Youhaiella tibetensis: one gene and its partner. The protein of the gene in region 2 binds, or shares a complex with, the protein of the main gene of each other region. Links are inferred from orthologs where the notes say so. Each region holds a gene or a part of one and is shown on either strand. Other genes may lie near its edges.

Region 1 (15,822 bases), 430 kb from region 2 along the record:
TACCCGACCATGTGTCCCGGGTCGAAAAATAGATCGCCGAATAGAACAGCGGCCCGAAGATCGAGGCGATGCTCACCATGCTGGCCAATACGCCCTGCAATTGCCCCTGCTTGTCCTCGCCTACCTGACGGGTCAACAGCGATTGCAGGGCGGGAATGCCAACCCCACCCAGTGCAAACAGTGGCGCGAGGGCAAAGAGAATCCAGCCATGCGTCGCAAAGGCCAGAACCACGCAGGCCGTGGTCTCGAAAGCCATGCCGATCAACAGCGCCTTCTGCTCGCCAAAGCGCGACGCGACCGGCCCGGTCAGGAAGGCTTGCGCCGCCGCATGGAAGAGACCGAAACTCGCCAGCGAAAGCCCCACCATCAGCGGCGAGAAATCGAACCGGTCCTCGGCAAAGAGCACCCAGGTGGTGCCGTAGACCTGCCCCAGGAAGTTGAACGCCAGCCACAGCCCGACCAGCGGCAGCAGCATGCGCAGGCTCAAGGCCCAGTGAATGGACTTGAACGGGTTGAGTTCGCTTAACTCCAACAGTTTTTTCTCGCCCGGACGCGATTCCGGCAGGATGAAAAGCGCCAGCGCGAAATTGACGGCGTTGAACACCGCTGCAAGCAGGAAGGGCGAGCGTATCCAGTACTCGCCGAGCAACCCGCCGATGACGGGCCCCAGAATGAAGCCGATGCCGAAACATGCGTTGAGGTATCCGAACCGCTGCGCGCGCGTCTCCTCGGGCGAAATGTCGGCAATGTAGGCGGTGGCCACGGCGATATTGGCGCTGGTGATGCCGGCGATGGCGCGGCCGAGTACCAGCATCCAGAGCTGCGGCGCGAAGGCCAGGACCAGGTAGTCGATGGCAGCTCCTGCCAGCGATACCAGCAATACGGGCCTTCTTCCGAACCGGTCGCTGAGCATGCCCAGCACGGGCGCGAAGACGAACTGCATCAGTGCATAGAGCGAGAGGAACCCGCCATAAAGCACGGCGATGTTGCTCTCGTGCGCGACCTCGCGCAGCAGCTCGGGCAGGATGGGAAAAACCAGGCCGATGCCCACTGAATCCAGCGTAACGGCCACGAGAATGACGAGTAGTCCCTTAGGCATTATGTCCTCGCCTTGCGGATTATGTTCCGCCTTTGTTCTTCACTGAGGTAGCAGCAGGTCACCGTCCTTGGCAACACTGTCTGCGGCGAATGTGATGGATGTTCAGGCCCGAACGCAGCCAACCTCGCCCAGGTGCTCGCCAAAATCACTCCCCTTTTCGCCAGAAAATCTGGCTGGCCCCCTCTTGTCTTTGCTCCCGACCTGTATGAGGTCCGGGGTGAAATCGAGGCCAGGAAACCCCTCCGATCTTCTTGCCGATGCACGGGGCCGAGACGAAGATCGCGGCACTCCAGGGGTAGCGAGCAGCGCCGTTCAACAAAAAACGGCGCCCTGAGGCGCCGTTCTCCTATTCACTTGCAGTGTGTAGTTCAGTGCGGCAGGCCTGCCTCGGCCTCGCTGCCATCGGCGGCCTCTGCGGCGATCGGCGCTTCCACCTTCTCGTCGTAGTTCCACTCGATCGGCTCGGGCTCGCGCACCAGGGCGTGCTTGATCACCTGATCCATGCGGCTCACCGGGATGATCTCCATCCCCTTGGTCACGATCTCCGGGATTTCCTGGAGGTCACGCACGTTCTCTTCGGGGATCAGCACCGTCTTGATGCCGCCGCGCAGCGCCGCAAGAAGCTTTTCCTTGAGGCCACCGATCGGCAGGACGCGACCACGCAGGGTGATTTCACCCGTCATCGCCACGTCGTTGCGCACCGGAATGCCGGTCATCACCGAGACGATGGCGGTGGCCATGCCGATACCGGCAGACGGACCATCCTTGGGCGTAGCGCCTTCCGGCACGTGCACGTGGATATCGCGGCTGTCGAACAGCGGCGGCTTGATGCCGAAGTCGATCGAACGCGAGCGGACATAGGCCATCGCGGCGGTGATGGATTCCTTCATCACTTCCTTGAGGTTGCCCGTAACCGTCATGCGGCCCTTGCCCGGGGTCATCACGCCTTCGATGGTCAGCAGCTCGCCGCCCACCGGAGTCCATGCCAACCCCGTAACCAGACCCACTGCCGGCTCCGCCTCGATCTCGCCGTGACGGAAGATCTGCGGCCCGAGATACTTTTCGAGCAGCTCGTCGTCGATCACGATCTTCTTGGACTTGCCCGAGAGGATGTCGCGAACGGCCTTGCGCATCAGCTTGGAGATTTCGCGCTTGAGCGTACGCACACCGGCTTCCCGGGTGTACTTCTGGATCAGCGCCGTCAGCTGGGCATCGGGGAGCTCGAACTCCTCGGGGCGCAGCCCGTTCTCCGCCAGCGTCTCGGGAATGAGGTGCTGAAGGGCGATTTCCTTCTTTTCCTCTTCCGTGTAGCCGGACAGACGAATGATCTCCATGCGGTCCATCAGCGGACCCGGAATGTTGAGCGTGTTCGACGTCGTCACGAACATCACGTCCGAAAGGTCGTAGTCGACCTCCAGGTAGTGGTCGTTGAACGTCGCGTTCTGTTCCGGATCGAGCACTTCGAGCAGCGCCGAGGACGGATCGCCCCGGAAGTCCTGGCCCATCTTGTCGATTTCATCGAGCAGGAAGAGCGGGTTGGACTTGCCGGCCTTGCGCAGCGACTGGATCACCTTGCCCGGCATGGAGCCGATATAGGTGCGCCGGTGACCACGGATCTCGGCCTCGTCCCGCACGCCGCCGAGCGACATGCGCACGAATTCGCGGCCGGTCGCCTTGGCGATCGACTTCCCCAGCGACGTCTTGCCGACGCCCGGAGGACCCACGAGGCACAGGATCGGCCCCTTGAGCTTGCCCGTGCGGCTCTGCACCGCCAGGTACTCGAGGATGCGTTCCTTGACCTTCTCGAGGCCATAGTGATCGGCATCAAGCACTTCTTCGGCCAGGTGCAGGTCGCGCTTGACCTTGGATTTCTTGCCCCACGGGAGGCTGAGCATCCAGTCGAGGTAGTTCCGCACGACCGTGGCTTCGGCCGACATCGGGCTCATCTGCTTGAGCTTCTTGACCTCGGCATTGGCCTTGTCGCGGGCTTCCTTGGAAAGCTTGGTCTTCTTGATGCGCTCTTCGAGCTCGGTAACCTCGTTCGAGCCTTCTTCGCCGTCACCCAGCTCACGCTGGATCGCCTTCATCTGCTCGTTGAGGTAGTACTCGCGCTGGGTCTTCTCCATCTGGCGCTTGACGCGCGAGCGGATGCGCTTTTCGACCTGCAGGACACCGATCTCGCCTTCCATCAGCCCCAGGATCTTCTGGAGCCGTTCGGCAACCGAGACCGTCGCGAGAAGGTCTTCCTTCTCGGCGATCTTGATCACCAGGTGCGAGGCAATGGTATCTGCCAGCTTGGAGTGGTTCTCGATCTGCCCGACGGCAGTGACCACTTCGGCCGAGATCTTCTTGTTGAGCTTGACGTAGTTCTCGAACTCCGTCTGCGCCGAGCGAGCCAGGGCTTCTACCTCGACCGGGTCGGTCTCGGGTTCGGCCAGCACGGTGGCTTCGGCTTCAAAATAGTCGACCGTCTGCAGGTAGCGGTCGATCGTGGCGCGGTTCAGACCCTCCACGAGCACCTTGACCGTCCCGTCCGGCAGCTTGAGCAGCTGCAGCACGGAGGCGATGGTGCCGGTCGAATAGATCTGATCCGGCGACGGATCGTCGTCCTGGGCATTCTTCTGCGTCACGACAAGAATATGCTTGTCGTCGCGCATCACCTCTTCGAGGGCCTTCACCGATTTCTCGCGGCCCACGAAAAGCGGAACGATCATGCCAGGGAATACAACGATGTCGCGCAGGGGCAGCACGGGATAGACCCGGTCGCGGCTGAACTCGGCGCCTGAAGTGACATCCGTCATGTTTTATCCTTTCCGGGGCGTGCTGAAAGGGAGGAGATTCTGATTAGCGCGCCCGTAGCAACCAGGCAAACGCTCCAAGTGAGCCGTTCGGCTGATTCTGCTACCTTAAATAGGGTGATCCGAACAGGACACAAGTCAACGTCGCGGGAAAGATCGTGATTAACAGCCTTTCGGAATTGATCGACCCGTTTCGACACCCTTTCAGCGCTGTTCCATCGCCTCCCCGACATAATGCGCGCGGGGTCGGATGAGTTCACCACCCTCGACCTGCTCCAGTGCATGAGCCAACCAGCCCACGCAGCGCGCCATGGCGAAAAGCTGGAGAGGCGCGTCACCGGGCAGCCCATAGGCGGCCGTCATCGCCGCCAGGGCAAAGTCCACGTTCGGCCGCTCGCCGACGACACGCTCGGCGACGGCGCTGAGCGCCGAAAACGCCGGCGGCACCGGCAACGCCTCCAGCAGCACCTGGGCCCTGATATCCCCTTGCGGGTAGAGCCGATGGCCGAACGTCGGCAGGGGTCTGGCCTGCGCCAGCCAGTCGCGCACCGCACGCTCCGCTCCGTCCCTCTCGACCGCGCCCACCAGGGCCGAAACGCCCGCCGCCGCGCCGCCATGAAGTGGCCCCGTGAGTGTACAAAGCCCGGAAAGCGCCGCCGCCGAGAGCGCCGCGCCGGTTGACGCCGTCACGCGTGCTGCGAATGCGGAGGCGTTGAGCTCGTGGTCTGCTAGCAACACGAGAGCCTTGCGGATCGCATCCGTTGCCTCCGGCTTCCCCCAGGCAGTTGCGGCACGCTCATGGATGGCCCCGGTCCGCCCGCCGGTGATGGCGCCGACCAGCGTTCCAAGTACGCTCTCCGCCTCACGCTTGAGGACGGCCGTCGAACGCCCGAGCGAAGGCATGTCATGGGCGGCGCGGCCGGCCAGCAAGAGGAACGCCGCCTCGAGCGGCTCCCCGCTCCCCGGCTCGCCATTGGCCAGCTTGACCGCGCGCCCCTGCCACAGCAGAGCGGCGACATCCTCGAGGGTCGCACGTCCGGCCAGTTGCACTACGTCCCGGCCTCGATAATAGAGCCGGCCATCCGCCACCGTGGAGATGGCCGACGGCAGAATGGGATCGCCCCAGCGGATGGCTTCGCTCGCCACCGTTTCCGCCTTGCGCCGACCGGTCCCGCGCCCCGCCAGGCGCCGAACATCCTCTCCCGAATAGAGGCTGCGCCGGGAATCGGCGGGATCCTTCTTGGACCGGATGCGCCCGCGGCTCACATTTGCGTAGAGCGTCTGCGGTTGCGTCCCCAGCACCGCCAAAGCCTCGCTGGAGGTCATCCAGTCGGACAACATATTGATCCTTTCGATCAAGATTGACGTCAACCATTACGGACCTACTTTCTCTCCAAAAGCAAGGAGAAGTCCGATGAAAAGTGGATTGGAAGATGTCGTTGCCGCTGAAACCGTCCTGTCAGATGTTGACGGCCAGGCCGGTCGCCTGATCATTCGAGGCGTTTCGCTCGATGACCTGGTCGGCTCCCGCTACGAAGATGCCCTCGCCCTGCTCTGGTCCGGCTTCTTCGACCTGCCGTCCGATCTGCCCGGCGCGCTCGCCCAGGCAAGAAAAGAAGTGTTCCGGCACGTGGGGGCAGCCGATTCCTCGCTCAGCCCCGTCGACGCCATCCGGGCGCTGACCGCGTTGATCCCGGACGGCGACGACCTGGGCACCGCGTTGCAGCTCGTTGCAGCGCCGGCGGTGTTTACCCCGGCCATCCTGCGTCTTCAGGCCGGCGCCAGGCCCCTGCCCCCGCAGACCGGCCTGGGTCACGCGGCCGATATCCTCCAGATGCTGACCGGCGAGACGCCTTCGCCGCGCCAGGCGGCGGCACTCGATGCTTATCTGGTGACGGTGTCGGACCATGGCCTCAACGCCTCCACCTTCACCGCCCGCGTCATCGCCTCGACCGGCGCCGGCCTGACGTCGGCAGTTCTCGGCGCGCTCGGAGCCCTCAAGGGGCCGCTGCATGGCGGCGCCCCCGGACCGGTCCTCGACATGCTGGATGCAATCGGCACCGCCGAGAACGCCGAGCCCTGGATAGAGGCAGCCCTCACCCGCGGCGACCGCCTGATGGGCTTCGGTCACCGCATCTACCGGGTGCGCGATCCACGCGCCGATGCCCTCAAGAGCGCGCTACGCCCCCTGACCGCCTCCGGCGAAGTGGATGCATCTCGCGTCGCGCTGGCGGAGGGCGTTGAAACGGCAGCCCTGGCGCTCCTCAAGCGCAAGAAGCCCGACCGCCCGCTGGATACCAATGTGGAGTTCTATACCGCGCTTCTGCTCGAAGCCCTCGGCTTCCCGCGCTCGGCCTTCACCTGCGTCTTCACCATGGGTCGTACGGGTGGCTGGATCGCCCATGCTCGCGAACAGGCCACTACGGGTCGGCTGATCCGGCCCCAGTCGCGCTATGTCGGCCCCATGCCGCAGCAGGCGGCCTAGCCCCAGCTCTCGCCCCATTCCGCCTTCCGTGCCACACGGAAGGCCTCTGGGTTGCGCTTGAGCACCTGCTCGCGACGCAACCCTTCCGGGGTGCACAATTCTAGAGTCACAGCAAACTTGTTGCGCTCGACCGGCTTGATGATCCGCGACGCGGGCTGCGCCGCGACTTCGGGCCGGGCCACTATCAGGTAGCTGAACTTTTCGTCCTCATAAGGAAGCGTCGCGCCCTTCATCCGCATGTGGTCGCGGCTGCGCTCGAGGCGCACGGTGAAGTGGCACCAGTCCCCCTCGGGCAGCGGACACTCGTGCGCGTGCGGGCAAGGCGCCACCATGGTCGCGCCGTCCGCCAGCAGCGCGCGGCGAACGTCCATGAGGCGCTGGTAGTCCCTGGGCCGGCCGGGCTCGATAATGGCAAGGATGCCCCCGCAACGGCGCCAGAGGTCGAGCGCGGCCGCCACGACACGCCCGTCGGCGAGTTCGGTCAGCGAATAGCTGGCCACGACCAGATCGAACCGGGCGTCACCAAGTCCCGTCTGGCCCAGCTCTCCGCGCACAACCGTAGCCGGCAACGCGCCTTCTGCAAGCGACGCCGCCAGGCGCAGGAACGCATCGCCATGATCCATCATGGTCGTCGAGCCCAGATCCGGCCATCGCTCGAACGCGGCCCAACTGGCCGTCCCCGGCCCTGCGCCCGCATCGAGCATGGTCTGTGGCGCAAAGCCGGCTGCACGGGCCGCGGCCTCGTCGAGCACCCGCTCGACCGCAGCATAGGTCGCGGGCATCCGGCTCATGGCATAAGCCAGGACATCATCGGAAACCCCGATATGGCCCGAAGAGGCGCGGAACTCGCGGTACTTTTCCGAAATGGCTTCAGAGCGCTGTGCAAGCCCCGCCCGCGACTTCCCCGTCGCGAGTTCGGCCAGCCGAACCTTGAGCCTTTCAAGCAAACCTGCAGTCAACTGGGAATCCCCGAAACAAAAAACCGGGGGCAGCGCTATGGCTGCCCCCGGCAAAAATCAATCCCGTCTCGCGCCTCAGGCGCCGGCGGGAAGCTCTTCCTTCTTGCGCTCCGCATAGATGTAGAGCGGACGAGCGTCCTTGCCGTTGACGACTTCCTCGCTGATCACGACTTCCTCGACGCCTTCGAGAGACGGGAGGTCGTACATCGTGTCGAGCAGGATCGCTTCCATGATCGAACGCAGGCCGCGAGCACCGGTCTTGCGCTCGATTGCATGCTTGGCGATCGCCTTGAGCGCGTCCTCGTGGAAAGTCAGTTCCACGTCCTCCATCGAGAACAGGCGCTGGTACTGGCGCACCAGAGCGTTCTTGGGAGCGGTCAGGATTTCGATCAGGGCGGGTTCGTCCAGGTCTTCCAGGGTCGCGATCACCGGCAGACGGCCGATGAATTCCGGGATCAGGCCAAACTTGACCAGGTCTTCCGGAGCCACGTCCTTGAGAAGGTCGCCGACGCGACGATCCTGCGGGTCCTTCACCACCGCGCCGAAGCCGATGCCCGAACCTTCGCCGCGCGCCGAGATGATGCGCTCGAGGCCGGCAAACGCGCCGCCGCAGATGAACAGGATGTTGGTCGTGTCCACTTGCAGGAATTCCTGCTGGGGATGCTTGCGGCCGCCCTGGGGCGGAACGGAAGCCACCGTACCTTCCATGATCTTGAGCAGTGCCTGCTGCACGCCCTCGCCCGAAACGTCACGGGTGATCGAGGGATTGTCCGACTTGCGGGAAATCTTGTCGACTTCGTCGATATAGACGATGCCGCGCTGCGCCTTCTCCACGTTGTAGTCGGCGGCCTGCAAGAGCTTGAGGATGATGTTTTCCACGTCCTCGCCGACATAGCCGGCTTCGGTGAGCGTGGTGGCATCGGCCATCGTGAACGGCACATCCAGGATGCGCGCCAGCGTCTGGGCCAGAAGCGTCTTGCCGGTACCGGTCGGACCGATCAGCAGGATGTTGGACTTGGAAAGCTCAACGTCCTGATTCTTGGTCGCGTGGTGCAGGCGCTTGTAGTGGTTGTGGACCGCAACGGACAACACGCGCTTGGCGCGCGCTTGGCCGATCACGTAATCGTCCAGGATCTTGCAGATCTCGGCCGGAGTGGGAACACCGTCCGCCGACTTGACCATCGACGTCTTGTTCTCTTCCCGGATGATGTCCATGCAGAGCTCGACGCATTCATCACAGATGAACACGGTCGGGCCGGCGATCAGTTTACGAACCTCGTGCTGAGACTTGCCGCAGAACGAGCAATACAGCGTGTTCTTCGAGGATTCGCCGTTCGTTGTCTCTTTGGACATCCTGTCACTCCCGGGGGCAGAGCGCCCCCAAAAACCGCGCTAGAGGGTTAGTCTAGCGCATGGCGCTTAAACAAAATGTAAGCCAGACCGACCTTAAAGATCGATCCGGCCCTGCGCAATCACACCATTGTCACAGTTAACGTATGTCGCGAAATGGCGTTAACGGCCAACTCAGACCGCTTCCGGCACTGCGCGCTTCTCGAACACGCTGTCGATGAGGCCGAAGTCCTTGGCTTCTTCGGGGCTCAGGAAACGATCGCGCTCGAGGGCGTTCTCGATCTCTTCATACGTGCGGCCGGTGTGCTTCTCGTAGATTTGATTGAGACGACGCTTGAGGCCTTCGACCTCGCGGGCGTGGATCAGGATATCGGTCACCTGACCCTGGAACCCGCCCGAAGGCTGGTGGACCATGATACGGGAATTGGGCAGCGAGGCCCGCATCCCGGCTTCGCCGGCCTGCAGCAGGAGCGAGCCCATCGAGGCCGCCTGCCCCATGCACAGCGTCGCCACGGGGGGGCGAATGAACTGCATGGTGTCATAGATCGACAGGCCAGCCGTCACCACGCCGCCGGGCGAGTTGATATAGAGGTTGATTTCCTTCTTCGGGTTTTCCGACTCGAGGAACAGAAGCTGCGCCGTGATCAGCGAAGCCATGTTGTCCTCGACCACGCCGGTCACGAAGATGATGCGTTCCTTGAGGAGCCGCGAATAGATGTCGAAGGCGCGTTCGCCCCGGTTGGTCTGCTCGACCACCATGGGAACGAGCGTATTCATATAGGTGTCGACCGGATCTCTCATGGATGCCCTTCTGGTGCCTGGATGACGAATCAGCGCGATTTGGCTGATTGCAGGGGATGGCGCCTTAATGCGCGGTAAAGCGAGACATAGGCAAGACTGGGGCGAGCTTCAATAGAGCTGCCCCCAACGCGCACGCCGTTCCATGTCAGCGGTTAATTCCGCGTTGCCCTGGAGCGGTTCGAGGCACGCCTATTCGGCGAAGACCACCGTAACGCCCTTCTTGCGGAAATAGGACTGCATCAGCTTGCGTCCCTGCCGATTGTTCTGCGCCAGCTTGCCTGGCTCGAACACAGCTTCCTTGACGCCCTCGCGCGCCATGGCTGCCTTCAGAGCAGCTACGTGAACGTCCAGCTCGGCATTGTCATTGCGCAGGGATGTGTAGATATTCTCCGTGGCCTCGGCCAGGGTCAGTTCGCTCATGGCGGCACTCCAGAATTGCTCCGGCCTTCCACTAACGACTTTTCCGCCAAGGGCAAGGCTCGGTTGCATTGCGCCGAGGGCGATATAGTGTCCGAGCTTGCTTCAACCACCGGTCTGCGATGATTTCTTCAACCGACGCCATAGCCCCTGCCCGCCGCGCTTCCGCCAATCCCCGCGATCCGGTCTTCTACCAGAACCCCTACGCCTTCTATGACGGCATTCACGCCACCTCGCCCACCTTCTTCTGGGACAATTATGGTCACTGGTGCTTCGCCGGCTTCAAGGAAGTGAACCAGCTCCTGCGCGACAAGCGTTTCGGCCGCGAAATCCTGCACGTGGCAACCCGCGAGGAACTGGGCTGGCCCGAACGCAAACCGCACGTCGCCGATTTCGACCTGGCCGAGAAGTACTCGCTCCTCAACCTTGAGCCGCCAGCCCATACCCGCCTGCGGACGCTGGTCAATCGCGCCTTCGTCTCCCGGCAGGTGGAACAGCTGCGCCCCCGCATCGCCGCCCTCGCCAATGAACTGATCGATGGCTTCGAAAAGGACGGGCAGGTCGAGCTGATCCACGCCTATGCGGCACCGATCCCAGCCATCGTCATCTCCGAGATGATCGGCGTGCCGACCGAAATGGCCATGCAAGTCGTCGCCTGGTCCAATCGCATGGTGACCATGTACATGTTCGGCGTGACCGAGGACACCGAGCGGGATGCAAACCAGGCCTCTGCCGATTTCATCGCCTATATCCGCACGCTGATCGCCGAACGTCGCGTACGGCCGACCGAAGACCTTCTCACCCACATGATCACGGCCGAGCAGGATGGCCAGAAGCTGACCGATGACGAGATCGTCTCGACGGCGATCCTGCTGCTCAATGCCGGCCACGAGGCCACGGTTCACACGACTGGCAACAGCGTCAAGACGATCATCGAGAGCGGGATCGACCGCAAGGCGATCTTCGCCAGCGACGAGCAGACCGCCGCCACGGTCGAGGAATGCCTGCGCTTCGACGCCCCGCTCCACATGTTCACGCGCTTCGCGCTCTCGGACATCGAGCTCGACAACGGTGTCTCCCTCAGGAAGGGCGACCAGATCGGCCTCATGCTCGGCGCCGCCAACCGCGACCCTGTGCGCTTCGCCAACGCCAACACCTTCGACCCCTTCCGCACCGACGGCCAGAACGTCAGCTTCGGGGCCGGAATCCACTTCTGCATCGGCGCGCCCCTGGCCCGCATCGAGTTGCAGATCTCCCTCAAAACCCTCTTCGATCGCCTTCCCGGCCTGCGCCTCACCAAGGAGCCGAGCTACAACAACGTCTACCACTTCCACGGCCTGGAGGAATTGCAGGTCGCCTGGTAGGTCCTACGAGAAATCTGCGACGAAGGCCGCCATCTCGCCCCGGCTCCCAAGCATCGCTTTGGAGCCGGGAAAGTCCTCAAACAGCTGCAGGTGCGCGGCATGGCAACTAGAGTTGCGGCGTAGACGATACTCCGAGATCCACACGAGCAGTTCGGCGAACCCCTCATCGCTTCCTCCGCCCTGAACACCCCTCTCCCTCACGTTTGCGAGACATTCTTCCTCCGGCAGGTCGAGCCAGATCAGTTGCGTCGCCCGTGGCATGGCAACGCCCGCCAGCCAGCCGTAAACCCCCTCCATGATCCAGTTCTCGTCCCGAAGGCTCGCCTCGCGCACTTCATTTGCGACAACCTGATTGTCCCGGGCCACGCCGTACTGGCCCGGCTCCCAGCGCAGGTCATCGAGATGGATGATCGGCAAGCCCAGCTTCTGACCCAGCGCCCGTGCGAGCGAGGTCTTGCCGCTGCCGCCATTGCCAAAAATCAGTATCCTCTGGCCCACCGCCTGCTCCTCGCCCGATCACGCCGAAGTGAGCGTGACGAGTTCCCAACTCTCAAATATCGATCGCCTCCCTCGGGAGACCACATCATGCAGAGCTACCTGTTCCTCGCCATCGCCATCGTCGCTGAAGTCACCGCTACGAGCGCCCTGCGCGCCTCGGAGAGCTTCACCAGGCTCGGGCCGTCGCTCATTACCGTCGTCGGCTACGCAGTCGCCTTCTACTGTCTCTCGGTGACCCTCAAGACCATGCCCGTCGGCATCGCCTACGCCATCTGGTCGGGCGTCGGGATCGTGCTGATTTCCGCCATCGGCTGGTTCATCTTCGGCCAGAAGCTCGACCTGCCCGCCGTCCTGGGCCTCGCTCTCATCGTGGCGGGCGTATTGGTCGTGAACCTCTACTCCAAGTCCGTCGGCCACTAGCCCCGGAGCAATCCATTCAGCACTGCCGGGATCAGTCCCGGCAGGTCCTCGCTGATCAGACCCGGCCCATCGAACCGCGCGGCCGCGTCTCCGTGCATCCACACGGCGGCGGCCGCCGCCTCCAGCCCGGGCATGCCCTGCGCCAGCAGGCCCGCCACGATACCCGCCAAGACGTCGCCTGATCCTGCCGTCCCCAGCGTCGCTGGCGCGTTGGCGTTGATGAAGGCTCGCCCGTCAGGCGCCGCTATGACGGTATCTGCGCCCTTGAGGATCACGACAGCCCCCGAACGGGCCGCGGCTGCGCGCGCCATCTCGACCTTCGATCCGGTCATCTGACCGAACACCCTGGCGAATTCGCCTGTATGCGGGGTCATGACCACAGGCCGAGCCGGATCGGTCGCGATCAGGCGGAACAACTGCTCGGGATTTTCAGCGAAGCTGGTAAGCGCATCGGCATCGAGAACCGCCGCTGCGCCGCTCTGGAGGATCGTGGCCACGTTCTCGAGCGTAACCTGCCCGACCCCGGCGGCCGGACCGATCACCACCGACCTGGCCTTCGTCTGGCCCAGCACCTGCTCGAGCGCGGCCCATTGTGGTGCTTCCTTGAGCATGATGGAGGTGACGTGGTTTGCGTGGACCAGAAGCGCGTCGCGCGCTCCGGCCAGGCTCACCAGCCCTGCCCCGGCCCGCAGCGCCGCTTCGGCGGCAAGCCGCGACGCTCCGGTCTGCAACGGCCCGCCTGAGATCACCACGCAATGGCCACGCGTATATTTGTGCCCGCCGGGCGCCAGGTGCGGCAACTGCCAGTGCTCGGGCCCGTTCTCCCAGGCCTGTGCCCCAATCGGCGCCAGCACGCTATCGTCGATCCCGATGTCGGCGACGACAATCTCGCCGGCATTTTCCCGACCGGGCAGGAGCAGATGCCCGGGCTTCTTGCGGAAGAACGTAACGGTGAGCGTCGCATTGATCGCCGCGCCACGCACGGCGCCGCTCTCGCCATCGACGCCGCTCGGCACATCGACGCTGATTACCGTCTTGCCGGCGCCATTGACCGCCTCGATGATGGCCTTGAGCTCGCCCTCGACGTCCCTGTCGAGTCCCGCTCCCAGCAGCGCGTCGATCACCATGTCGGCGTCGCGCACCAGTTCAGGGCGAAAACTCTCGATACGGCCGGTCCAGGCGTCGGCATTGGCAGCGGCCTCACTCCGCAGCCGCGAACGGTCGCCATGCATCACCAGGTGCACCGGCCAGCCTTTCTCCTTGAGCTGCCGCGCCACGACGAACCCGTCGCCGCCATTGTTCCCCGGCCCGCACAGAACCAGCACGGGCATCTGGTAGTAGCGTTCGAGAATGGTGCGCGTCACCGCCGAGCCCGCGTTTTCCATCAGGCGCGCATAGCTCAGCCCCGATTCTGCCGTCAGTCGGTCGGCCTGGGACATCTCCGATGGAGTCAAAAGCACTGAATCGCTGGTGTTGCCCATCGCACGCTCCGCCACTCGCATTGCCCCCCACACCTTGTCCCACAAGGCCGGGAGCTTGAAAAGCAAAAGGGCCGCCCCGAAGGACGGCCCTTGCAAGTCAAACCACTGAAATCTTAGTGGTGATGCTCTTCCGGCACGTCGTACTCGTCGTCTGCCTGGATCAGCTTGCCGAGCTCTTCGCCCGACATCTTCTTCTCGGTCTGCTCGGCGAGATCGGCGACGAAATCGACGACCTTGTTCTCGAAGATCGGAGCGCGCAGCGAAGCCAGCGCGGTCGGGTTCTTGCGATAGTAGTCGTAAACCTGCTGTTCCTGGCCGGGGAAGCGACGAACTTCGGCGATCAGGGCCTGCTGGTGCTCGTCATCGGTGACCTCGACCTTGTTCTCGTTGCCGATCTCGGCAACGACCAGGCCCAGGCGCACGCGGCGCTCGGCGATCTTGCGGTACTGTTCCTTGGCGGCTTCCTCGGTCGTGCCCTCGTCTTCGAAGGAACGGCCGTGGTGTTCGACCTCATGGACGACACGCTGCCAGATGGTGTTGAACTCGGCGTCCACGAGCTGCTCGGGAACGTCGAACTTGTGGCCCTCATCGAGCGCGTCCAGGATCTGGCGCTTGACGTGCTGGCGAGCCATGGAGGCGTTGGCCGCATCCATCTGCGACTTGATCGCTTCGCGCAGGGCCGCAACGTTCTCGAGGCCGAGCTTCTTGGCGAACTCGTCGTCCAGCTCACCCTCGCGCGGACCATCCACGTGCAGGATCGTAGTGGCGAACACGGCATCCTTGCCGGCAAGCGACTTCTGGCCGTAGTCGGCCGGGAAAGTCACCTTCACGTCCTTGGTTTCGCCCTTCTTCATGCCGATCAGCTGATCTTCGAAGCCGGGGATGAACTCGCCCGAACCGACGGTCAGGTGAGCATGGTCGGAGGTGCCGCCGTCAAACGGCGTACCGTCGATGGTGCCCACGAACGAGAGACCGAGGTGGTCGCCCGTCTCGACGACGCCGTTCTCGCCCTTGTCCTCAAAGCCCTTGTTCTGGGCGAAGAAGCGATTGAGTTCCTTGTCGACCTCGGCATCGCTGACTTCGACAACCGGCTTTTCGACCTTGATGCCCTTGAAGTCCATCAGCTTGACCGGGGGCAGCACTTCGTAGCTGACGTCGAACGCCAGGTCGGCGCCGCCGTCCAGGATGCGGTTCAGCTCGGCCTGGTCTTCCGGAAGGTCGACCTTGGGCTGGGTGGCGGCGCGCTCGGAGCGCTGATCGAGCGTCTCGGAGACGCCGGCGTTGATGGCCTCTTCGAGCACTTCGGACATGGCGGAACGGCCATAGACCTTCTTGATGTGCGAAACCGGCACCTTGCCCGGGCGGAAGCCCTTGATCACTGCCTTGCCCTTGAGGTCCTCGAGCTTTGCGTCGAGCCGGGACGCCAGGTCCTTGGCCGGAATCACAACGGCCAGCTTGCGCTTGAGGCCTTCGTTGAGGGTTTCTGTGACCTGCATTCGGTTCAATCCCGTATTCATTGATCTCTAGCGGCCGAGGGGGTTCTCGGAGTGTGAGTGGTGCGGGTGAGAGGACTCGAACCTCCACGCCTCGCGGCGCTGGAACCTAAATCCAGTGCGTCTACCAATTCCGCCACACCCGCAAACACGGTGCCCTTGGCCCGGTTTGGGCGCAGGCTCTACCCTATGTTAGGGTGTCAGTCAAAGCCTCATTCCATTGGGTTTGCACAGGCTCGTTGCGAACTCCGCCTAATTTAGGCGCAAACGCCGCCCCAGGCGGAACGCAATCCGCACGTTTCACGCGCACAATGCACAAAAAATAGTCATACGGCGATTTTCTTCGCTCGTGTTGTAGTTGTGCGATCCCTCGCAAGGTCTTGTAAACCTCATGTTTTGCGAGGCACTGGCACAACTGGCACGCCCCCTGCATACGGTTAAGCGGCACCCGACCGGGGGGCCCGGAACGCTGACTGGCGTTCCTTGTTTGCAAGACCGGACGACAAGTTCGACAGGAGACGCCAAGTCTCCGCCGAACCGTCCTCGTGGAGGCGCGCAATGAAGAAAATCGAGGCGATCGTTAAGCCGTTCAAGCTCGACGAAGTCAAAGAGGCGCTGCAGGAAGTTGGCCTGCAAGGCATCACCGTGACCGAGGCC
Region 2 (15,431 bases):
GGAACATCGTGCCACCGACGAGGGTGATCACGGTCGAAATGCGGAAGAACCAGCCGGGGTTGAGAACCACGCCCTGGCTCGCTTCCAGGCCGACCGCGATGCCGTACGCTTGCACGGCGCAGAAGACCACGGCGAGGTAGCGCGTGTACTGGTTGATCTTGCGCCGTCCGCTCTCACCTTCCTTCTTGAGCGCCTCGAGGCGCGGAGAAGCGGTGGTGATCACCTGCACCACGATCGAGGCCGTGATGTAGGGAATGAGGTTCAGCGCAAAAATCGCCATGCGGTGCACAGCACCACCGGCGAAAAGATCGAGCATGCCGAAAATGCCCTGCTGAGAGCTCTGGAAGCTCTGAGCAAAGGCGGACGGATCGATACCGGGAACCGGAATATAGGTGCCCAGACGATAGACGAGCAGCGCGCCCAGTGTGAACCAGATGCGCTGCTGAAGGGCCTTCGCCTTGGCGAAGGTCGCGAAATTGAGATTTTTAGCCAGTTGCTCGGCTGCGGACGCCATAATCGCTCCCCAAACTAAGGGCCGGAGCCCTTAGGCTTCAGCCGTCGCTTTTGCCTCAGGGATATCGACCTTGCCACCCGCAGCTTCAATAGCGGCGACAGCGCCGGCCGAAGCGTGAGCAACCTTGAAGGTAACCTTCTTGGCGGTGAATTCACCCGAAGCGACCAGGCGCACGCCGTCCTTGGCGCGACGCACGACGCCGGCGGCCACCAGGGCTGCTTCGTCGATCACGTTCTTGGCGTCGAGCTTGCCGGCATCGATCGCCACCTGGATGCGGTCCAGACGCACGACGTTCCACTTCTTGGGATTGTGCGAATTGAAACCACGCTTGGGCATACGCATGTGAAGGGGCATCTGGCCGCCTTCGAAACCATTGATGGCAACGCCCGAACGCGCGGTCTGGCCCTTGCCGCCACGACCACCGGTCTTGCCCTTGCCCGATCCGATACCGCGTCCAATACGGACACGGGTCTTGGAGGAACCCTCGTTGTCGCGGAGTTCGTTCAAACGCGCCATTTGCGTCACCTGTTCCTGAGAGCGCGTTCTACGAGGAACGTGCTGCAATCAAATAGTGGTCGGACCGGCCGAAGCCGGTCCGCTTTATCTTACTTACCGTCGACCACGCGGACGAGGTGCGGGAGCTTGGCGATCATGCCACGAACTTCCGGCGTGTCCTTGAGCGTGGACTGCTTGCGGATCTTGTTCAGCCCGAGACCGATCAGGGTCGCGCGCTGGGTCTTCTCGCGGCGGATCGGGCTACCGATCTGCTCAATGGTCACAGTCTTGTCGGCCATGTCTCTTCTCCGTTCCGAGCGCTGCGCTCAGATCAAGCTTCGGCAGCAGTCTCGCCACGGCGAGCCTGCAGTTCCGAAACCTTCAGGCCACGGCGAGCCGCAACCGAACGCGGGCTGTCAACGCGCTTGAGCGCATCGAACGTGGCCCGAACCATGTTGTAGGGGTTCGCGGTGCCCTGGGACTTGGCGACGATGTCGTTGATCCCGAGGGTCTCGAACACGGCGCGCATCGGACCGCCGGCGATGATGCCGGTACCCGGAACGGCGGCGCGCAGGATCACCTTCCCTGCCCCGTGACGGCCGACCACATCGTGGTGCAGCGTACGGGCATCGCGCAGCGGCACGCGGATGAGCTGGCGCTTGGCCTGCTCGGTCGCCTTGCGGATCGCCTCGGGAACTTCACGGGCTTTGCCGTGACCGAAACCGACGCGGCCCTTCTGGTCGCCCACAACCACGAGAGCGGCGAAACCAAAGCGCCGACCGCCCTTCACCACCTTGGCCACACGGTTGATGTGGACGAGGCGGTCGATGAATTCGCTTTCGCGCTCTTGAACGTCTTTCATAGCTTATCCAGCTCTTCTATTTCGTCGCCAGGGTCAGAACTGCAGGCCGCCCTCACGGGCAGCGTCTGCAAGGGCCTTGACCCGGCCGTGATAAAGGTAAGCGCCGCGGTCGAACACGACCTCGGAAACACCGGCCTTGGTGCCGCGCTCGGCGATCAGCTTGCCAATGGTGGCAGCTGCTTCAGCGGTGGCGCCATTCTTGACCGAAGCCTTGACGTCCTTGTCGATCGTCGAGGCTGCAGCCAGCGTACGGCCGGTGGCGTCGTCGATGATCTGCGCGTAGATATTCTTGTCCGAACGGAAAACCGACAGACGCGGGCGACCGAAGGCGCGAGCCTTGAGTGCGCGGCGAACGCGGGCCTTGCGGCGATCCGCTCCTTTTGCAGTGATAGCCATTGCCGGCGCTCCTTACTTCTTCTTGCCTTCTTTCTTGGCCACGAATTCGCCCGCATAGCGGACGCCCTTGCCCTTGTAGGGCTCGGGCTTACGGAAGCCTCGAATGTTGGCCGCAACCTGGCCAACCTGCTGCTTGTCGATGCCCGTCACGACGATTTCCGTCGGAGCCGGCACGGCCAGCGTGATTCCCTGGGGAGCCTCATAAACCACTTCGTGGGAGAAGCCGAGGGAAAGCTTGACGTCCTTGCCCTGCATGGCGGCACGATAACCGACGCCCTGGATCTGCAGCTTCTTCTCGAAGCCGTCCTTGACGCCCGTCACGATGTTCTGGAGCAGCGCGCGGGTGGTACCCCAGGCAGCGCGGGCTTCACGGGTATCGTTGGCCGGCGAGACCACCAGACCTTCTTCGCCCTGTTCGACGTTCACGATATCCATGAGCTCGAGGCTCAATTCGCCCTTGGGGCCCTTGGCGGTAACCGTGCGACCATTGATGGTCACGGTCACACCGCTCACTGCTGCGACAGGCTTTTTGCCAGTACGGGACATTTCTTCAAACCTTTATGAGTAATCGTCTTACCGCGCCTTAGAAGACGCGGCAGAGTACCTCGCCACCAACGTTCTGTGCCTTCGCCTCGTGGTCGGCCATCACGCCCTTGGGGGTCGACAGGATCGACACGCCAAGACCATTGGCAACCTGAGGGATATTCTTGACCGACGCATAGACGCGACGGCCCGGACGGGACACCCGCTCGATAGTGCGGATGACCGGCACGCTGTCCGAATACTTCAGCTCGATTTCGTATTCCGAAATGCCGTTCGCAAACTTGATCTCGTGATAGCCACGGATGAAGCCTTCGGTCTGCAGCACGTCCAGGACGCGGGCACGCAGGGTCGAAGCCGGCGTGTTCACGCTGTCCTTGCGGCGCAGCTGGGCATTACGAATACGGGTGAGCATATCCCCGATCGGATCGGAAAGGGCCATTCTTATTCTCTCCTTACCAGCTCGACTTGACCAGGCCCGGGATCTGACCCAGGTTGCCAAGTTCGCGCAGGGCAATACGGCTCAGCTTGAGCTTACGGTAGTAAGCGCGCGGGCGCCCCGAAACTTCACACCGGTTACGCACGCGACCCGGAGCCGAATTGCGCGGAAGTTCAGCCAGCTTGAGCTGAGCCTTGAAGCGCTCTTCCGGGGTTGCGGACTTGTCCATGCCGATGGCCTTCAGCGCGGCGCGCTTGCCGGCATAGCTCTTGGCCAGCTTGGCCCGGCGCTTGTTCTTTTCGATGGCGCTCGTCTTTGCCATATCGTCCTCTTTCTCGCGTACCGTTACTGACGGAACGGGAAGTTGAATGCCTTCAGAAGCGCGCGGGCTTCGTCGTCGCTCTTCGCCGTGGTGCAAACCACGATGTCCATACCCCACACCTGGTCGATCTTGTCGTAGGCGATTTCGGGGAAAATGATGTGTTCCTTGATGCCCATAGCGTAATTGCCACGGCCGTCAAAGGAATTCGGGTTCAGACCGCGGAAGTCGCGGACGCGCGGCAGGGCGATGTTCACCAGGCGGTCCAGGAATTCGTACATGCGCTGACGGCGAAGGGTGACCTTCACGCCCAGGGGCATGTTCTCGCGAACCTTGAAGCCGGCGATCGACTTGCGAGCGTGGGTGATGACCGGCTTCTGACCGGAGATCAGCTCGAGGTCGGACGCGGCGGCCTTGACCTTCTTGGTGTCGTTGACGGCTTCGCCAACGCCCATGTTCAGCACGATCTTCTCGAGCTTGGGGATCTGCATCGGGTTCTTGTACCCGAATTCCTTCACCAGGCCGGCGCGGATCGCCTCGTCATACTGCGTCCGCAGACGCGGAATGTAGGTCTCAGCCATCGATCACATCTCCGGTGCTCTTGGCGATGCGCTTCTTGGCGCCATCTTTGATCTGGAAACCGACGCGAGTCGGCTTGCCGTCCTTGTCGGCAACGGCAATGTTAGACAGGTGGATCGGGGCTTCCTTGGTGTAGATGCCCGCATCCTGGGACGCCGTCTGCTTGGTGTGGCGGCGCACCAGATTGATGCCCTGCACGACCGCGCGGGTCTCATCGGGGATAACCTGCAGGACCTTGCCGGTCTTGCCCTTGTCCTTGCCGGTCAATACGACGACGTTGTCGCCTTTTTTGATCTTGGCGGCCATTACAGCACCTCTGGAGCCAGCGAAATGATCTTCATGTGGTTCTTGGCGCGAAGCTCGCGCGGAACCGGCCCGAAGATACGAGTGCCGATCGGCTCTTTCTGATTGTTGATCAGCACGGCCGCGTTCTTGTCGAAGCGGATAACCGTACCGTCGGGACGACGGATGTCCTTGGCCGTGCGAACCACGACCGCCTTCATCACCTGGCCCTTTTTGACGCGGCCGCGCGGGATCGCATCCTTGACCGACACAACGATGATGTCGCCAACCGACGCGTACTTGCGATGCGAGCCGCCCAGCACCTTGATGCACATGACACGACGCGCGCCGGAATTATCCGCGACGTCGAGATTTGACTGCATCTGAATCATGACTGGATGCCTTCTTGTTACACGGCCCGCCCAACCGGCTCGCCGCCCTTAAACCCTAAATTCTTACGAACCCTGAACGAGCGTCCAACGCTTGTTCTTGGAGATCGGTGCGCATTCCTCGATCCACACGGTATCCCCGACCTTGGCGACATTCGCCTCGTCGTGAGCGTGGTACTTCTTGGACCGGCGCACGGTCTTCTTCATCACCGGGTGCGTGAAGCGGCGTTCGACGCGCACCACCACGGTCTTGTCGTTCGTGTCGGAGACCACCGTCCCCTGCAAAACGCGTTTTGGCATTGGGACTGCTCCTTACTTCGCTGCGTTCTTTTCGGCCAGCACGGTCTTGATGCGCGCGATCTCGCGGCGCACTTCCTTGACACGTGCGGGCTTTTCCAGCTGCTGGGTCGCGCGCTGAAAACGCAGATTGAACTGCTCTTTCTTCAGGCTCAGAAGCTGGTCCTTGAGCTCATCGGCCGTCTTGGCCCGAAAATCACTGGCTGCCATCTTCGCCTCTTAATCGTTGATGCGGGTGACAACCCGCGTCGTAACCGGAAGCTTCATGGCGCCGAGACGCAGGGCTTCCTTGGCGACGTCCTCGGGGACGCCGTCGATTTCGAACATGATGCGGCCCGGCTTGACGCGCGCGGCCCAGAATTCCACCGAACCCTTGCCCTTACCCATGCGGACTTCGGTCGGCTTCTTGGAAACCGGCAGGTCCGGGAAGATGCGGATCCACACCCTGCCCTGGCGCTTCATCTCGCGAGTGATCGCGCGGCGGGCCGCCTCGATCTGACGCGCGGTGACGCGCTCCGGCTCGGTCGCCTTCAGGCCGAACTGGCCGAAGTTCAGATCCGAGCCGCCCTTGGCCACGCCGTGGATGCGGCCCTTGTGGGCCTTGCGGAACTTTGTACGTTTTGGTTGCAGCATGGCTCAAATACCTTCTTAGCTGGCTGCCTGGGCCGAGCGACGGTGCGACGGGCCCTCGCCACCTTCGGTGGCACGGCGCTCGTGAGCGGTCGGATCGTGCTCAAGGACTTCGCCCTTGAAGATCCAGACCTTGATGCCGATGATGCCGTAGGTCGTGGAAGCTTCAGCAAAACCATAGTCGATGTCGGCGCGCAGGGTGTGCAGCGGCACGCGGCCTTCGCGGTACCATTCGGTACGGGCGATATCGGCACCACCGAGACGGCCACCGACGTTGACGCGGATACCGCCGGCGCCCATGCGGATGGCGGTCTGCACAGCACGCTTCATCGCACGGCGGAAAGCCACGCGGCGTTCGAGCTGCTGGGCAATGCCCTGAGCCACCAGGTTCGCATCGGTCTCAGGCTTGCGCACTTCGACGATGTTGATGTGCACTTCGCTGTCGGTGAACTTCTTCACCTTGGCGCGGATCTTGTCGATGTCAGCGCCCTTCTTGCCGATCACGATGCCCGGACGGGCAGTGTGGATCGACACGCGGCACTTGCGGTGCGGACGCTCGATGACGATCTTGGAAACGGCAGCCTGCTTGAGGTCGGCCAGGAGAGCCTTGCGGATCTTCAGGTCTTCCTGCAGGAGCGCGCCGTACTCGCCCTTGTTGGCGTACCAGCGAGAATCCCAGGTACGGTTGATCCCGAGACGCAGACCGATCGGATTAATCTTCTGGCCCATTATGCCGCTTCCTCAACTTGCCGCACGACGATCGTCAGGTGCGAGAACGGCTTTTCGATGCGCGAGGAGCGACCACGACCGCGAGCGGTCCAGCGCTTCATCACCAGCGAGTTGCCGACGAAGGCCTCGGCAACGACCAGAGCGTCGGTGTCCAGACCATGATTGTTTTCCGCGTTCGCGATGGCGCTCTCGAGCACCTTCTTGACCTGGCCGGCAATGCGCTTGTGCGAGAACTGCAGCTCGGCAAGAGCCTTCTCGACCTTCTTGCCGCGGATCATCGCGGCAACCAGGTTCAGCTTCTGCGGGCTGATGCGCAGCATCCGCAGAACGGCCTTGGCCTCGTTATCCTTGAGCGCGCGGGGAGTCTTCTGCTTGCCCATGATTACTTCCTCTTGGCCTTCTTGTCGGCCGCGTGCCCGTAATAGGTACGGCTGGGAGCGAACTCACCGAACTTGTGACCAATCATTTCTTCGGTGACCGACACCGGCACATGCTTGTGACCGTTGTGAACACCGAAGGTGATGCCGACGAACTGCGGCAGGATGGTCGAGCGGCGGCTCCAGATCTTGACGACCTCGTTGCGACCCGACTCGCGTGCCTTGTCCGCCTTCTTGAGCAGGTACCCGTCGACGAACGGACCCTTCCAGAGTGAACGTGCCATGACTTACCGGCCCTTCTTGACGTGACGCGAGCGGACGATGAACTTGTCCGTCGCCTTGTTGGTGCGGGTCTTCTTGCCCTTGGTCGGCTTGCCCCACGGCGTAACCGGGTGACGGCCACCGGAGGTGCGGCCTTCACCACCACCATGCGGGTGGTCGACCGGGTTCATGGTAACACCGCGGTTGACCGGCTTGCGACCGAGCCAACGGTTGCGACCGGCCTTGCCGATCGAGGTGTTCGAGTGGTCCTGGTTCGAAACCGCGCCAACGGTGGCGAGGCACGAGCCGTGGACACGGCGCTGTTCACCCGAGTTGAGGCGCAGGATCGCCCAACCGGCGTCACGGCCCACATACTGAGCATAGGCACCTGCCGAACGCGCGATCTGGCCGCCCTTGCGGGGCTTCAGCTCGACGTTGTGCACGATGGTGCCGACCGGCATGCGCTCGAGCGGCATGGCATTGCCCGGCTTCACGTCCACGCTCGAAAGCGAGGACACGATCTTGTCGCCGGCTGCCAGACGCTGGGGAGCGATCACGTAAGCCTGCTCGCCATCGGTGTAGGTCACCAGGGCGATGAAGGCGGTACGGTTCGGATCGTATTCCAGACGCTCGACGGTAGCTTCCATATCGAACTTCACGCGACGGAAGTCGACGATACGGTAGCTGCGCTTGTGACCGCCACCACGATGGAACGCGGTGATCCGGCCAGCGTTGTTACGGCCGCCCTTCTGCGAAAGACCGACGGTCAAACCCTTGACCGGCTTGCCCTTCCAGAGTTCCGAGCGGTCGACAGTGATGAGCTGACGGCGGCCAGGAGAGGTGGGATTATATTGTTTCAGAGCCATTTTTCTCTCTCACCCCTTACAGGCCGGTCGAAATGTCGATCGACTGCCCATCAGCGAGGGTCACCACAGCCTTCTTGACGTCGTTGCGGACGCCGAGCTGGTTGCGGAAACGCTTCACCTTGCCCTTGCGGACGAAGGTGTTGACAGCCTTGACCTTGACCGAGAACAGCGCCTCGACGGCAGCCTTGATCTCGGGCTTGCTCGCATCGACCGCAACGTCGAACACAACCTGGTTGTGCTCCGACAGGTTCGTCGACTTTTCAGTCACGACCGGGTTGCGGATGATGTCGTAGTGCTTGAACGTGCTCATGCGAACCGTGCCTCCAGCGCTTCGAGCGCTGCCTTGGTCAGAACGAGCTTCTGGCGACGCAGGATATCAACAACGTTGATGCCCTGGACCGGAAGCACGTCGATCTGCGGAATGTTGCGCGCAGCGAGCGCGAAATTCGCATCAACCGTAGCGCCGTCGATGATCAGCGCGCTCGTCCATTCACGGGCGCCGAAAGTCTTGCGAAGATCGGCAGTCTTGGGAGCCTTGGTCGCGACCGTATCCACGATCACCAGCTCGCCGGCCTTCACCTTGGAGGACAGCGCATGCTTGAGAGCAAGAACGCGGACCTTCTTGGGAAGATCGATGGCATGGCTGCGCGGCTCGGGACCGAACGCACGACCACCACCGCGGAACTGCGGGGCAGCCTTGTTGCCGTGACGAGCGCCGCCCGAACCCTTCTGCTTGACCGACTTCTTGCCGGTGTAAGCGATCTCGGAGCGATGCTTGACCTTGTGGGTCCCGGCCATCGCCTTGAGCTGCTGGTAGCGGACCATGCGGTGCAGGATGTCCGTGCGGGGCTCGAGGCCGAACACGTCGTCCTTGAGCGTCACGGAACCTACGTCTTTACCGTCTAGGTTGGTAATCTGGAGTTCCATTATTCATTCTCCCCCGCGACGGCGGCGGCCGGCTTGAACGAGCCAGGCGTAGCAACACCAGTAGGAGCGGGCTTCTTGACGGCGTCGCGGATCTGGATCCAGCCGCCCTTGGCGCCCGGAACCGAACCCTGGACCATGATCAGGCCGCGTTCGACATCGGTCTTGACGACCTTGACGTTCTGCGTGGTGACCCGCTCGGCACCCAGGTGACCGGCCATCTTCTTGTTCTTGAAGACCTTGCCCGGATCCTGGCGCTGACCGGTCGAACCGTGCGAGCGGTGGGACACCGACACACCGTGCGAAGCACGCAGACCACCGAAGTTCCAGCGCTTCATGCCGCCGGCAAAACCCTTACCGATCGAGATGCCCGTGACGTCCACGAGCTGCCCTTCGGCGAAATGGTCGGCCTGCATCGTCGCGCCAACCTCGATGAGGCTGTCAGCGTCGACGCGGAACTCAGCGACGTGGCGCTTGATCTCGACCTTGGCCGCGCCGAACTGACCGCGCTGTGCCTTGGGCGTGTTCTTCGCCTTGGCGGTACCGGCGCCCAACTGCAGCGCGGTATAGCCGTCCTTGTCTTGCGTGCGCTGGCCCACCACCTGGCAGTTCTGCAGCCCGAGCACCGTGACCGGCACGTGGGTGCCGTCCTCGGTGAATATGCGGGTCATGCCCAGCTTCTGTGCGATCAAACCAGAACGCATCGGTTGCTACCTTTTCAATTTAGCGCTGGACCGGGTCATGTTTGTCAGAGGACCCTTTTTCTGGTCAGCGCGGAAACTCCGTCACTCAGAGCTTGATTTCGACGTCGACACCGGCGGCGAGATCGAGCTTCATTAGCGCGTCCACGGTCTGCGGAGTCGGATCCACAATGTCCAGAAGACGCTTGTGGGTACGGATCTCGAACTGTTCGCGGCTCTTCTTGTCGATGTGCGGCGAACGGTTGACGGTGAACTTTTCAATTCGCGTCGGCAGAGGGATCGGGCCGCGAACCTGCGCACCCGTGCGCTTGGCCGTGTTGACGATCTCGCGCGTGGACGTGTCCAGGACACGATGGTCAAAGGCTTTGAGCCGAATGCGAATGTTTTGACCGTTCATCTTGTTTTCCTAGCGAAAAATGGAACGCGGCGCGCAACGCGGCGCGCCGCGATTTACATTTCCGTCCTTACTTCAGGATCTTGGCGACGACGCCGGCGCCGACGGTACGGCCACCTTCACGGATAGCGAAGCGGAGCTTCTCTTCCATGGCGATCGGAACGATCAGCTGGACGTTCATGTTGATGTTGTCGCCAGGCATCACCATTTCGGTGCCTTCCGGCAGGGTCACAACACCAGTCACGTCGGTCGTGCGGAAGTAGAACTGCGGACGGTAGTTGGCAAAGAACGGCGTGTGACGGCCACCCTCTTCCTTGGTCAGGATGTAGGCTTCGGCAACGAAGTCCGTGTGCGGAGTAACCGAACCGGGCTTGCAGAGGACCTGGCCGCGCTCGACCTGAGTACGGTCGATACCACGGATCAGGGCACCGATGTTGTCGCCGGCCTGCCCCGAGTCGAGCAGCTTGCGGAACATTTCAACGCCGGTCACGGTCGTCTTCTGGGTGGCCTTGATGCCGACGATCTCGACTTCTTCACCAACCTTGACGATGCCGCGCTCGACACGGCCGGTCACCACGGTGCCGCGACCCGAGATCGAGAACACGTCTTCGATCGGCATCAGGAACGGCTGGTCAACCGGACGCTCCGGCTGCGGAATGTACGAGTCGACATTGCGCATCAGCTCGAGAACGGCCTCGTGGCCGAGCTTCGGATCGCCGTTGTTCAGGGCTTCGGTGGCCGAACCCTTGATGATCGGAATGTCATCGCCCGGGAATTCGTACGAGGACAGCAGCTCACGGACTTCCAGCTCGACGAGCTCGAGCAGTTCCGGATCGTCGACCATGTCGCACTTGTTCAGGAACACGACCAGAGCCGGCACACCGACCTGACGGGCGAGCAGGATGTGCTCGCGGGTCTGCGGCATCGGGCCGTCGGCAGCCGACACGACCAGGATCGCGCCGTCCATCTGGGCGGCACCGGTGATCATGTTCTTCACATAGTCAGCGTGGCCGGGGCAGTCGACGTGAGCGTAGTGACGGTTCTCGGTCTCGTACTCGACGTGAGCGGTGTTGATGGTGATACCACGAGCGCGCTCTTCGGGAGCAGCGTCGATCTGGTCGTACGCCTTGAAGGTCGCGCCACCGGTCTCAGCGAGAACCTTGGTGATAGCAGCCGTCAGCGACGTCTTGCCATGGTCAACGTGACCGATGGTGCCGATGTTGCAGTGCGGCTTGGTGCGCGAGAATTTTTCCTTCGCCATCGCTTTTCTCCGTAATCCGCCAGCGTTTCATGCCAGCGGGTAAGTTTGATCTCTTTTAAATCAGGCGTACTTGGCCTGGACTTCGGTGGCCACCGCCTGCGGGACCTGCTCGTAGTGGTCGAACACCATCGAGTACTGTGCACGACCCTGGCTCATCGAGCGGAGGGAGTTCACGTAGCCGAACATGTTCGCCAGAGGCACCAGGGCGTCGACGACCTGCACAACGCCACGGCTTTCCGTGCCACGGATCTGACCGCGGCGGGAGTTCAGGTCGCCGATGACGTCGCCCATGTATTCTTCAGGCGTCGTAACTTCAACCTTCATAACCGGCTCGAGGATCTTCGGACCGGCCTTCTGCAGAGCCTCGCGGAAACCAGCGCGGCCAGCGATTTCGAAGGCGAGGACCGAGGAGTCCACGTCGTGGTAGGCGCCGTCCGTCAGGACGAACTTCACGTCCACGATCGGGAAGCCGATCAGCGGGCCAGAGCCCATAACCGATTCCACACCCTTCTGCACGCCCGGGATGTATTCCTTCGGAACGTTACCGCCGACGACTTCCGAAGCGAACTGGAAGCCGGCACCCGGCTCATTGGGTTCGATGCGGAACTTGATGCGGGCGAACTGACCCGAACCACCCGACTGCTTCTTGTGGGTGTAGTCGTGCTCGACCTGGCGGCTGATGGCTTCACGGTAAGCCACCTGCGGCTGACCGATATTGGCCTCGACCTTGAATTCGCGCTTCATGCGGTCGACGATGATGTCCAGGTGAAGTTCACCCATGCCCGAGATGATGGTCTGGCCGGACTCTTCGTCGGTCTTGACGCGGAAGGACGGATCCTCGGCAGCCAGGCGAGCGAGCGCGAGGCCCATCTTTTCCTGGTCGCCCTTGGACTTCGGCTCGACCGAGATGTCGATAACCGGATCCGGGAATTCCATGCGTTCAAGGATAACCGGAGCACTCGGGATCGTCAGCGTGTCGCCCGTGGTGGTGTCCTTCAGACCCACGATGGCCACGATGTCGCCCGCATAGGCTTCGGTGATCTGCTCGCGGCTGTTCGCATGCATCTGGAACATGCGACCGACGCGTTCCTTCTTCTCCTTGACGGTATTCTCAAGGGAAGCACCGGCCTCGAGGTGACCCGAGTAGATGCGGCAGAAGGTCAGCGAACCCATGTGCGGGTCGTTGGCGATCTTGAAGGCCAGCATCGACAGCGGCTCTTCGTCCGAAGCGTGACGCTCGATCTCGGCACCGGTCTTGACGTCGATGCCCTTGATGGCAGGGATGTCGATCGGGGACGGCAGGAAGTCCACGACGGCGTCGAGGAGCGGCTGCACGCCCTTGTTCTTGAACGAGGAACCGCAGAACACGGGGTAGAACTTGGCATCGACCACGCCCTTACGGATCAGACGACGCAGGGTGTCCTTATCCGGGGCATTGCCTTCCAGGTACGCTTCCATGGCCGCATCGTCGATCTCGACGGCGGTCTCGACGAGACGCTCACGGTACTCTTCGGCGCGGGCCTTGAGGTCTTCCGGAATCTCGACGACGTCCCACTGGGCGCCCAGCTCTTCGTTGCGCCACACGAGCGCATTCATCTCAATGAGATCCACGACGCCCTTGAAGTCGCTTTCAGCGCCGATCGGCAGCTGCATGACCAGGGTGGTGATGCCCAGGCGCTTCTTGAGGGTATCGAGGCAGTAGTAGAAGTCGGCGCCGGTCTTATCCATCTTGTTGACGAAGATGAGACGCGGAACGTGGTACTTGTCGGCCTGGCGCCAGACGGTCTCCGTCTGGGGCTCAACGCCTTGGTTACCGTCGAGCAGAGCCACGGCACCGTCGAGAACACGCAGCGAACGCTCGACTTCGATGGTGAAGTCCACGTGGCCGGGGGTGTCGATGATGTTGAAGCGGTGCATCACGCCATCGCGCGACTTCCAGAACGTGGTGGTCGCAGCCGAAGTGATGGTGATGCCGCGTTCCTGCTCCTGCTCCATCCAGTCCATGGTAGCGGCGCCGTCATGGACTTCGCCGATCTTGTGGGACTTGCCGGTGTAGTAGAGGATTCGCTCGGTCGTCGTCGTCTTGCCAGCATCGATGTGAGCCATGATGCCGAAGTTACGGTAGCGATTAATCGGGTATTCGCGTGCCATGATGAGCTCCAACTACCAGCGGTAGTGCGAGAAGGCACGGTTGGCGTCAGCCATACGGTGCGTGTCTTCGCGTTTCTTGACGGCCTGGCCACGGCCATTGAGCGCATCCATCAGCTCGCCCGAGAGGCGCTCACGCATGGTGTGCTCGCCGCGCTTGCGGGCGGATTCGATGAGCCAGCGGATGGCCAGGGCCTGCTGACGATCGGTACGGACTTCAACCGGAACCTGGTAGGTCGCACCACCGACGCGGCGCGAGCGCACTTCCACGGCCGGACGAACGTTGTCCAGGGCAGTGTGGAAGACGGTGATCGGATCCTGCTTGGTCTTGGCCTGCACGATGTCGAAAGCGCCGTAGACGATGCCTTCAGCAGCCGACTTCTTGCCGTCCAGCATAAGGGAATTCATGAACTTGGTAACGACGATGTCACCGAACTTTGCGTCCGGGTGAACTTCGCGTTTCTCTGCGCGGTGGCGACGGGACATTAATAGAACTCCTTACTTCGGACGCTTCGCGCCGTACTTCGAGCGACGCTGCTTGCGGTCCTTGACGCTCTGAGTGTCCAGAACGCCGCGCAGAACGTGGTAGCGAACGCCGGGAAGGTCGCGCACGCGGCCGCCACGGATCAGGACCACGGAGTGCTCCTGAAGGTTGTGGCCTTCACCCGGGATATAGGAAATCACTTCGCGGGAAGTGGTCAGACGGACTTTGGCCACCTTGCGGAGGGCCGAGTTCGGCTTCTTGGGGGTCGTCGTGTACACACGGCTGCAAACGCCACGCTTCTGCGGGTTCGCTTCCATCGCCGGGACTTTGTTCCGCTTCGGCTTGGCCTGCCGGGGCTTGCGGATCAACTGATTAATGGTCGGCATTGCGCTCTTTCCATCCGTCCGAATTCAAAATGGTTCAGGCGTAGCAAACCAAAAGGCGCCCGCTCGAACCTCATTGAGGATCGGCGGCGCCGGGATGCAGCGGACCACTTCCATTTGGAAGCGTTCATGCGCACAAGAATGTCTACGTCTGTTACCAAAACTAGTGTGTTTGAGTTTCTTGGATGCCCGCGTCAGGCGGCAGATACCCGGTTGAAACTCACGACCGACCGTTAAGGTGGGCTGCGTATACCGCCCGAGTCCCCGCCCGTCAAGGGCAAGGTCCTAAAAAAGGGTGTCACATGGCCCGCATGCGCGGGGGTTATGGGACATTGCCCCCTCCTCCGGGAAGCCGGATCGGAATTGCTCCACGAACAGCCGGGCGGAAGGCCTCGTATATAGGTGTATTTTTCGTTATCAGAAGAGCGGGGCACGACAATTATGGTCCATGGGGGACCTGAGGAGACTACGATGACTTTCAAGGCTTTGATTCTCGGCGCCGCGATCGCGCTGGGAGCGACGGGCTCAGCCTTCGCCGCCGGATCCGACCTGGTCGACGGCAACGACGTCGATACGATTCTCGAGCTGGCCCGCGGCTATGGCAGCGCCAGCCTGGAGAAGCAGGACAATGGCGATCCCAAGATCAAGGGCGATATCGACGGCATCACCTATGCCATCTACTTCATGAACTGCACCAAGGGTAAGAACTGCGAGGACCTGAACTTCTATTCGGGTTTCCTTGACCTCAAGCCCGACATGGACGTCATCAACGCCTGGAATCGCGACAAGCGCTTCGGCAAGGCCTATCTCGACAGCGACGGCGATGCGGTGGTCGAGATGGACCTCAACCTCGAGCACGGTATCTCGACCGACAACCTGGACGCCGACATCTCGGTCTGGAGCCTGGTCGTGGGTCAGTATGCCGAGCACGTCGGCTACAAGAAGTAACCGGCGATTCCCGGTTCGAGAGTTTGGAAGGGCGGCCTGGCCGCCCTTTTTTCTGCCTAGCTCACCACCGCGATGATGAACCCGTCATAACCCTTGCTCCCCACGGTCTGCATCGCCGTGGCCGAGATGCGCGGGTTCGAGCCCAGGATTTCGAAGGCCGCGCGGGCCCCGCCCACATTGGCATCTCCAGTGTCGCCCCGGGTCACCGCCCCG

The links.
Region 1: the proteins of rpsG (region 2) and tig are in contact, whole or in part, in a crystal structure (PDB 3GTY), measured with the Thermotoga maritima proteins. The link is inferred for Youhaiella tibetensis from one-to-one orthologs. Residues at the interface, in WP_004081843.1 of Thermotoga maritima: Lys34, Lys52, Lys55, Glu59, Arg62, Gln63, Glu66, Asn67, Lys69, Val71, Arg95, Ala109, Lys110, Lys111, Gly112, Arg113, Pro114, Glu117, Glu121, Ile124, Ala125, Tyr127, Asn128, Asn129, Thr130, Gly131, Lys135, Asp139, Arg142, Met143; in WP_004081061.1 of Thermotoga maritima: Glu122, Val124, Val129, Leu130, Tyr133, Glu188, Gly259, Ile262, Tyr263, Glu266, Ser270, Glu273, Gln274, Glu277, Arg308, Gln311, Ile312, Ser315, Tyr316, Glu325, Arg329, Arg336, Leu363, Phe366, Trp367, Arg373, Leu377, Arg381, Leu384, Glu387.

Annotation. Positions count from the first base shown.
Region 1 is NZ_CP041690.1:2,311,179-2,327,000, forward strand. The notes cover bases 12,978-15,822. They hold tig (trigger factor), read right to left. Parts: upstream 15,169-15,822; coding sequence 13,786-15,168; downstream 12,978-13,785. Other genes in these bases: FNA67_RS11285 (NAD(P)H-hydrate epimerase), read right to left, coding at 12,978-13,672; FNA67_RS11300 (P-II family nitrogen regulator), read left to right, coding at 15,724-15,822. In the rest of the region: tet (Tet(A)/Tet(B)/Tet(C) family tetracycline efflux MFS transporter), read right to left, coding at 1-1,099; lon (endopeptidase La), read right to left, coding at 1,468-3,900; FNA67_RS11240 (citrate synthase), read right to left, coding at 4,102-5,223; FNA67_RS11245 (citrate synthase/methylcitrate synthase), read left to right, coding at 5,312-6,382; FNA67_RS11250 (small ribosomal subunit Rsm22 family protein), read right to left, coding at 6,379-7,341; ATP-dependent Clp protease ATP-binding subunit ClpX, read right to left, coding at 7,417-8,694; FNA67_RS11260 (ATP-dependent Clp protease proteolytic subunit), read right to left, coding at 8,866-9,492; FNA67_RS11265 (hypothetical protein), read right to left, coding at 9,682-9,912; FNA67_RS11270 (cytochrome P450), read left to right, coding at 10,032-11,273; FNA67_RS11275 (P-loop NTPase family protein), read right to left, coding at 11,277-11,771; FNA67_RS11280 (SMR family transporter), read left to right, coding at 11,859-12,191; more of FNA67_RS11285, read right to left, coding at 12,188-12,977. UniProt on the Bacillus subtilis protein: Involved in protein export. Acts as a chaperone by maintaining the newly synthesized protein in an open conformation. Functions as a peptidyl-prolyl cis-trans isomerase.
Region 2 is NZ_CP041690.1:2,737,944-2,753,374, forward strand. Bases 12,155-15,049 are described here. They hold rpsG (30S ribosomal protein S7), read right to left. Parts: upstream 13,890-15,049; coding sequence 13,419-13,889; downstream 12,155-13,418. Other genes in these bases: fusA (elongation factor G), read right to left, coding at 12,155-13,406; rpsL (30S ribosomal protein S12), read right to left, coding at 13,902-14,273; FNA67_RS13370 (YbjN domain-containing protein), read left to right, coding at 14,742-15,049. Also shown: preprotein translocase subunit SecY, read right to left, coding at 1-514; rplO (50S ribosomal protein L15), read right to left, coding at 545-1,030; rpmD (50S ribosomal protein L30), read right to left, coding at 1,120-1,308; rpsE (30S ribosomal protein S5), read right to left, coding at 1,341-1,871; rplR (50S ribosomal protein L18), read right to left, coding at 1,905-2,267; rplF (50S ribosomal protein L6), read right to left, coding at 2,280-2,813; rpsH (30S ribosomal protein S8), read right to left, coding at 2,851-3,249; rpsN (30S ribosomal protein S14), read right to left, coding at 3,263-3,568; rplE (50S ribosomal protein L5), read right to left, coding at 3,592-4,146; rplX (50S ribosomal protein L24), read right to left, coding at 4,139-4,450; rplN (50S ribosomal protein L14), read right to left, coding at 4,450-4,818; rpsQ (30S ribosomal protein S17), read right to left, coding at 4,882-5,115; rpmC (50S ribosomal protein L29), read right to left, coding at 5,128-5,322; rplP (50S ribosomal protein L16), read right to left, coding at 5,332-5,745; rpsC (30S ribosomal protein S3), read right to left, coding at 5,761-6,471; rplV (50S ribosomal protein L22), read right to left, coding at 6,471-6,851; and 10 more genes.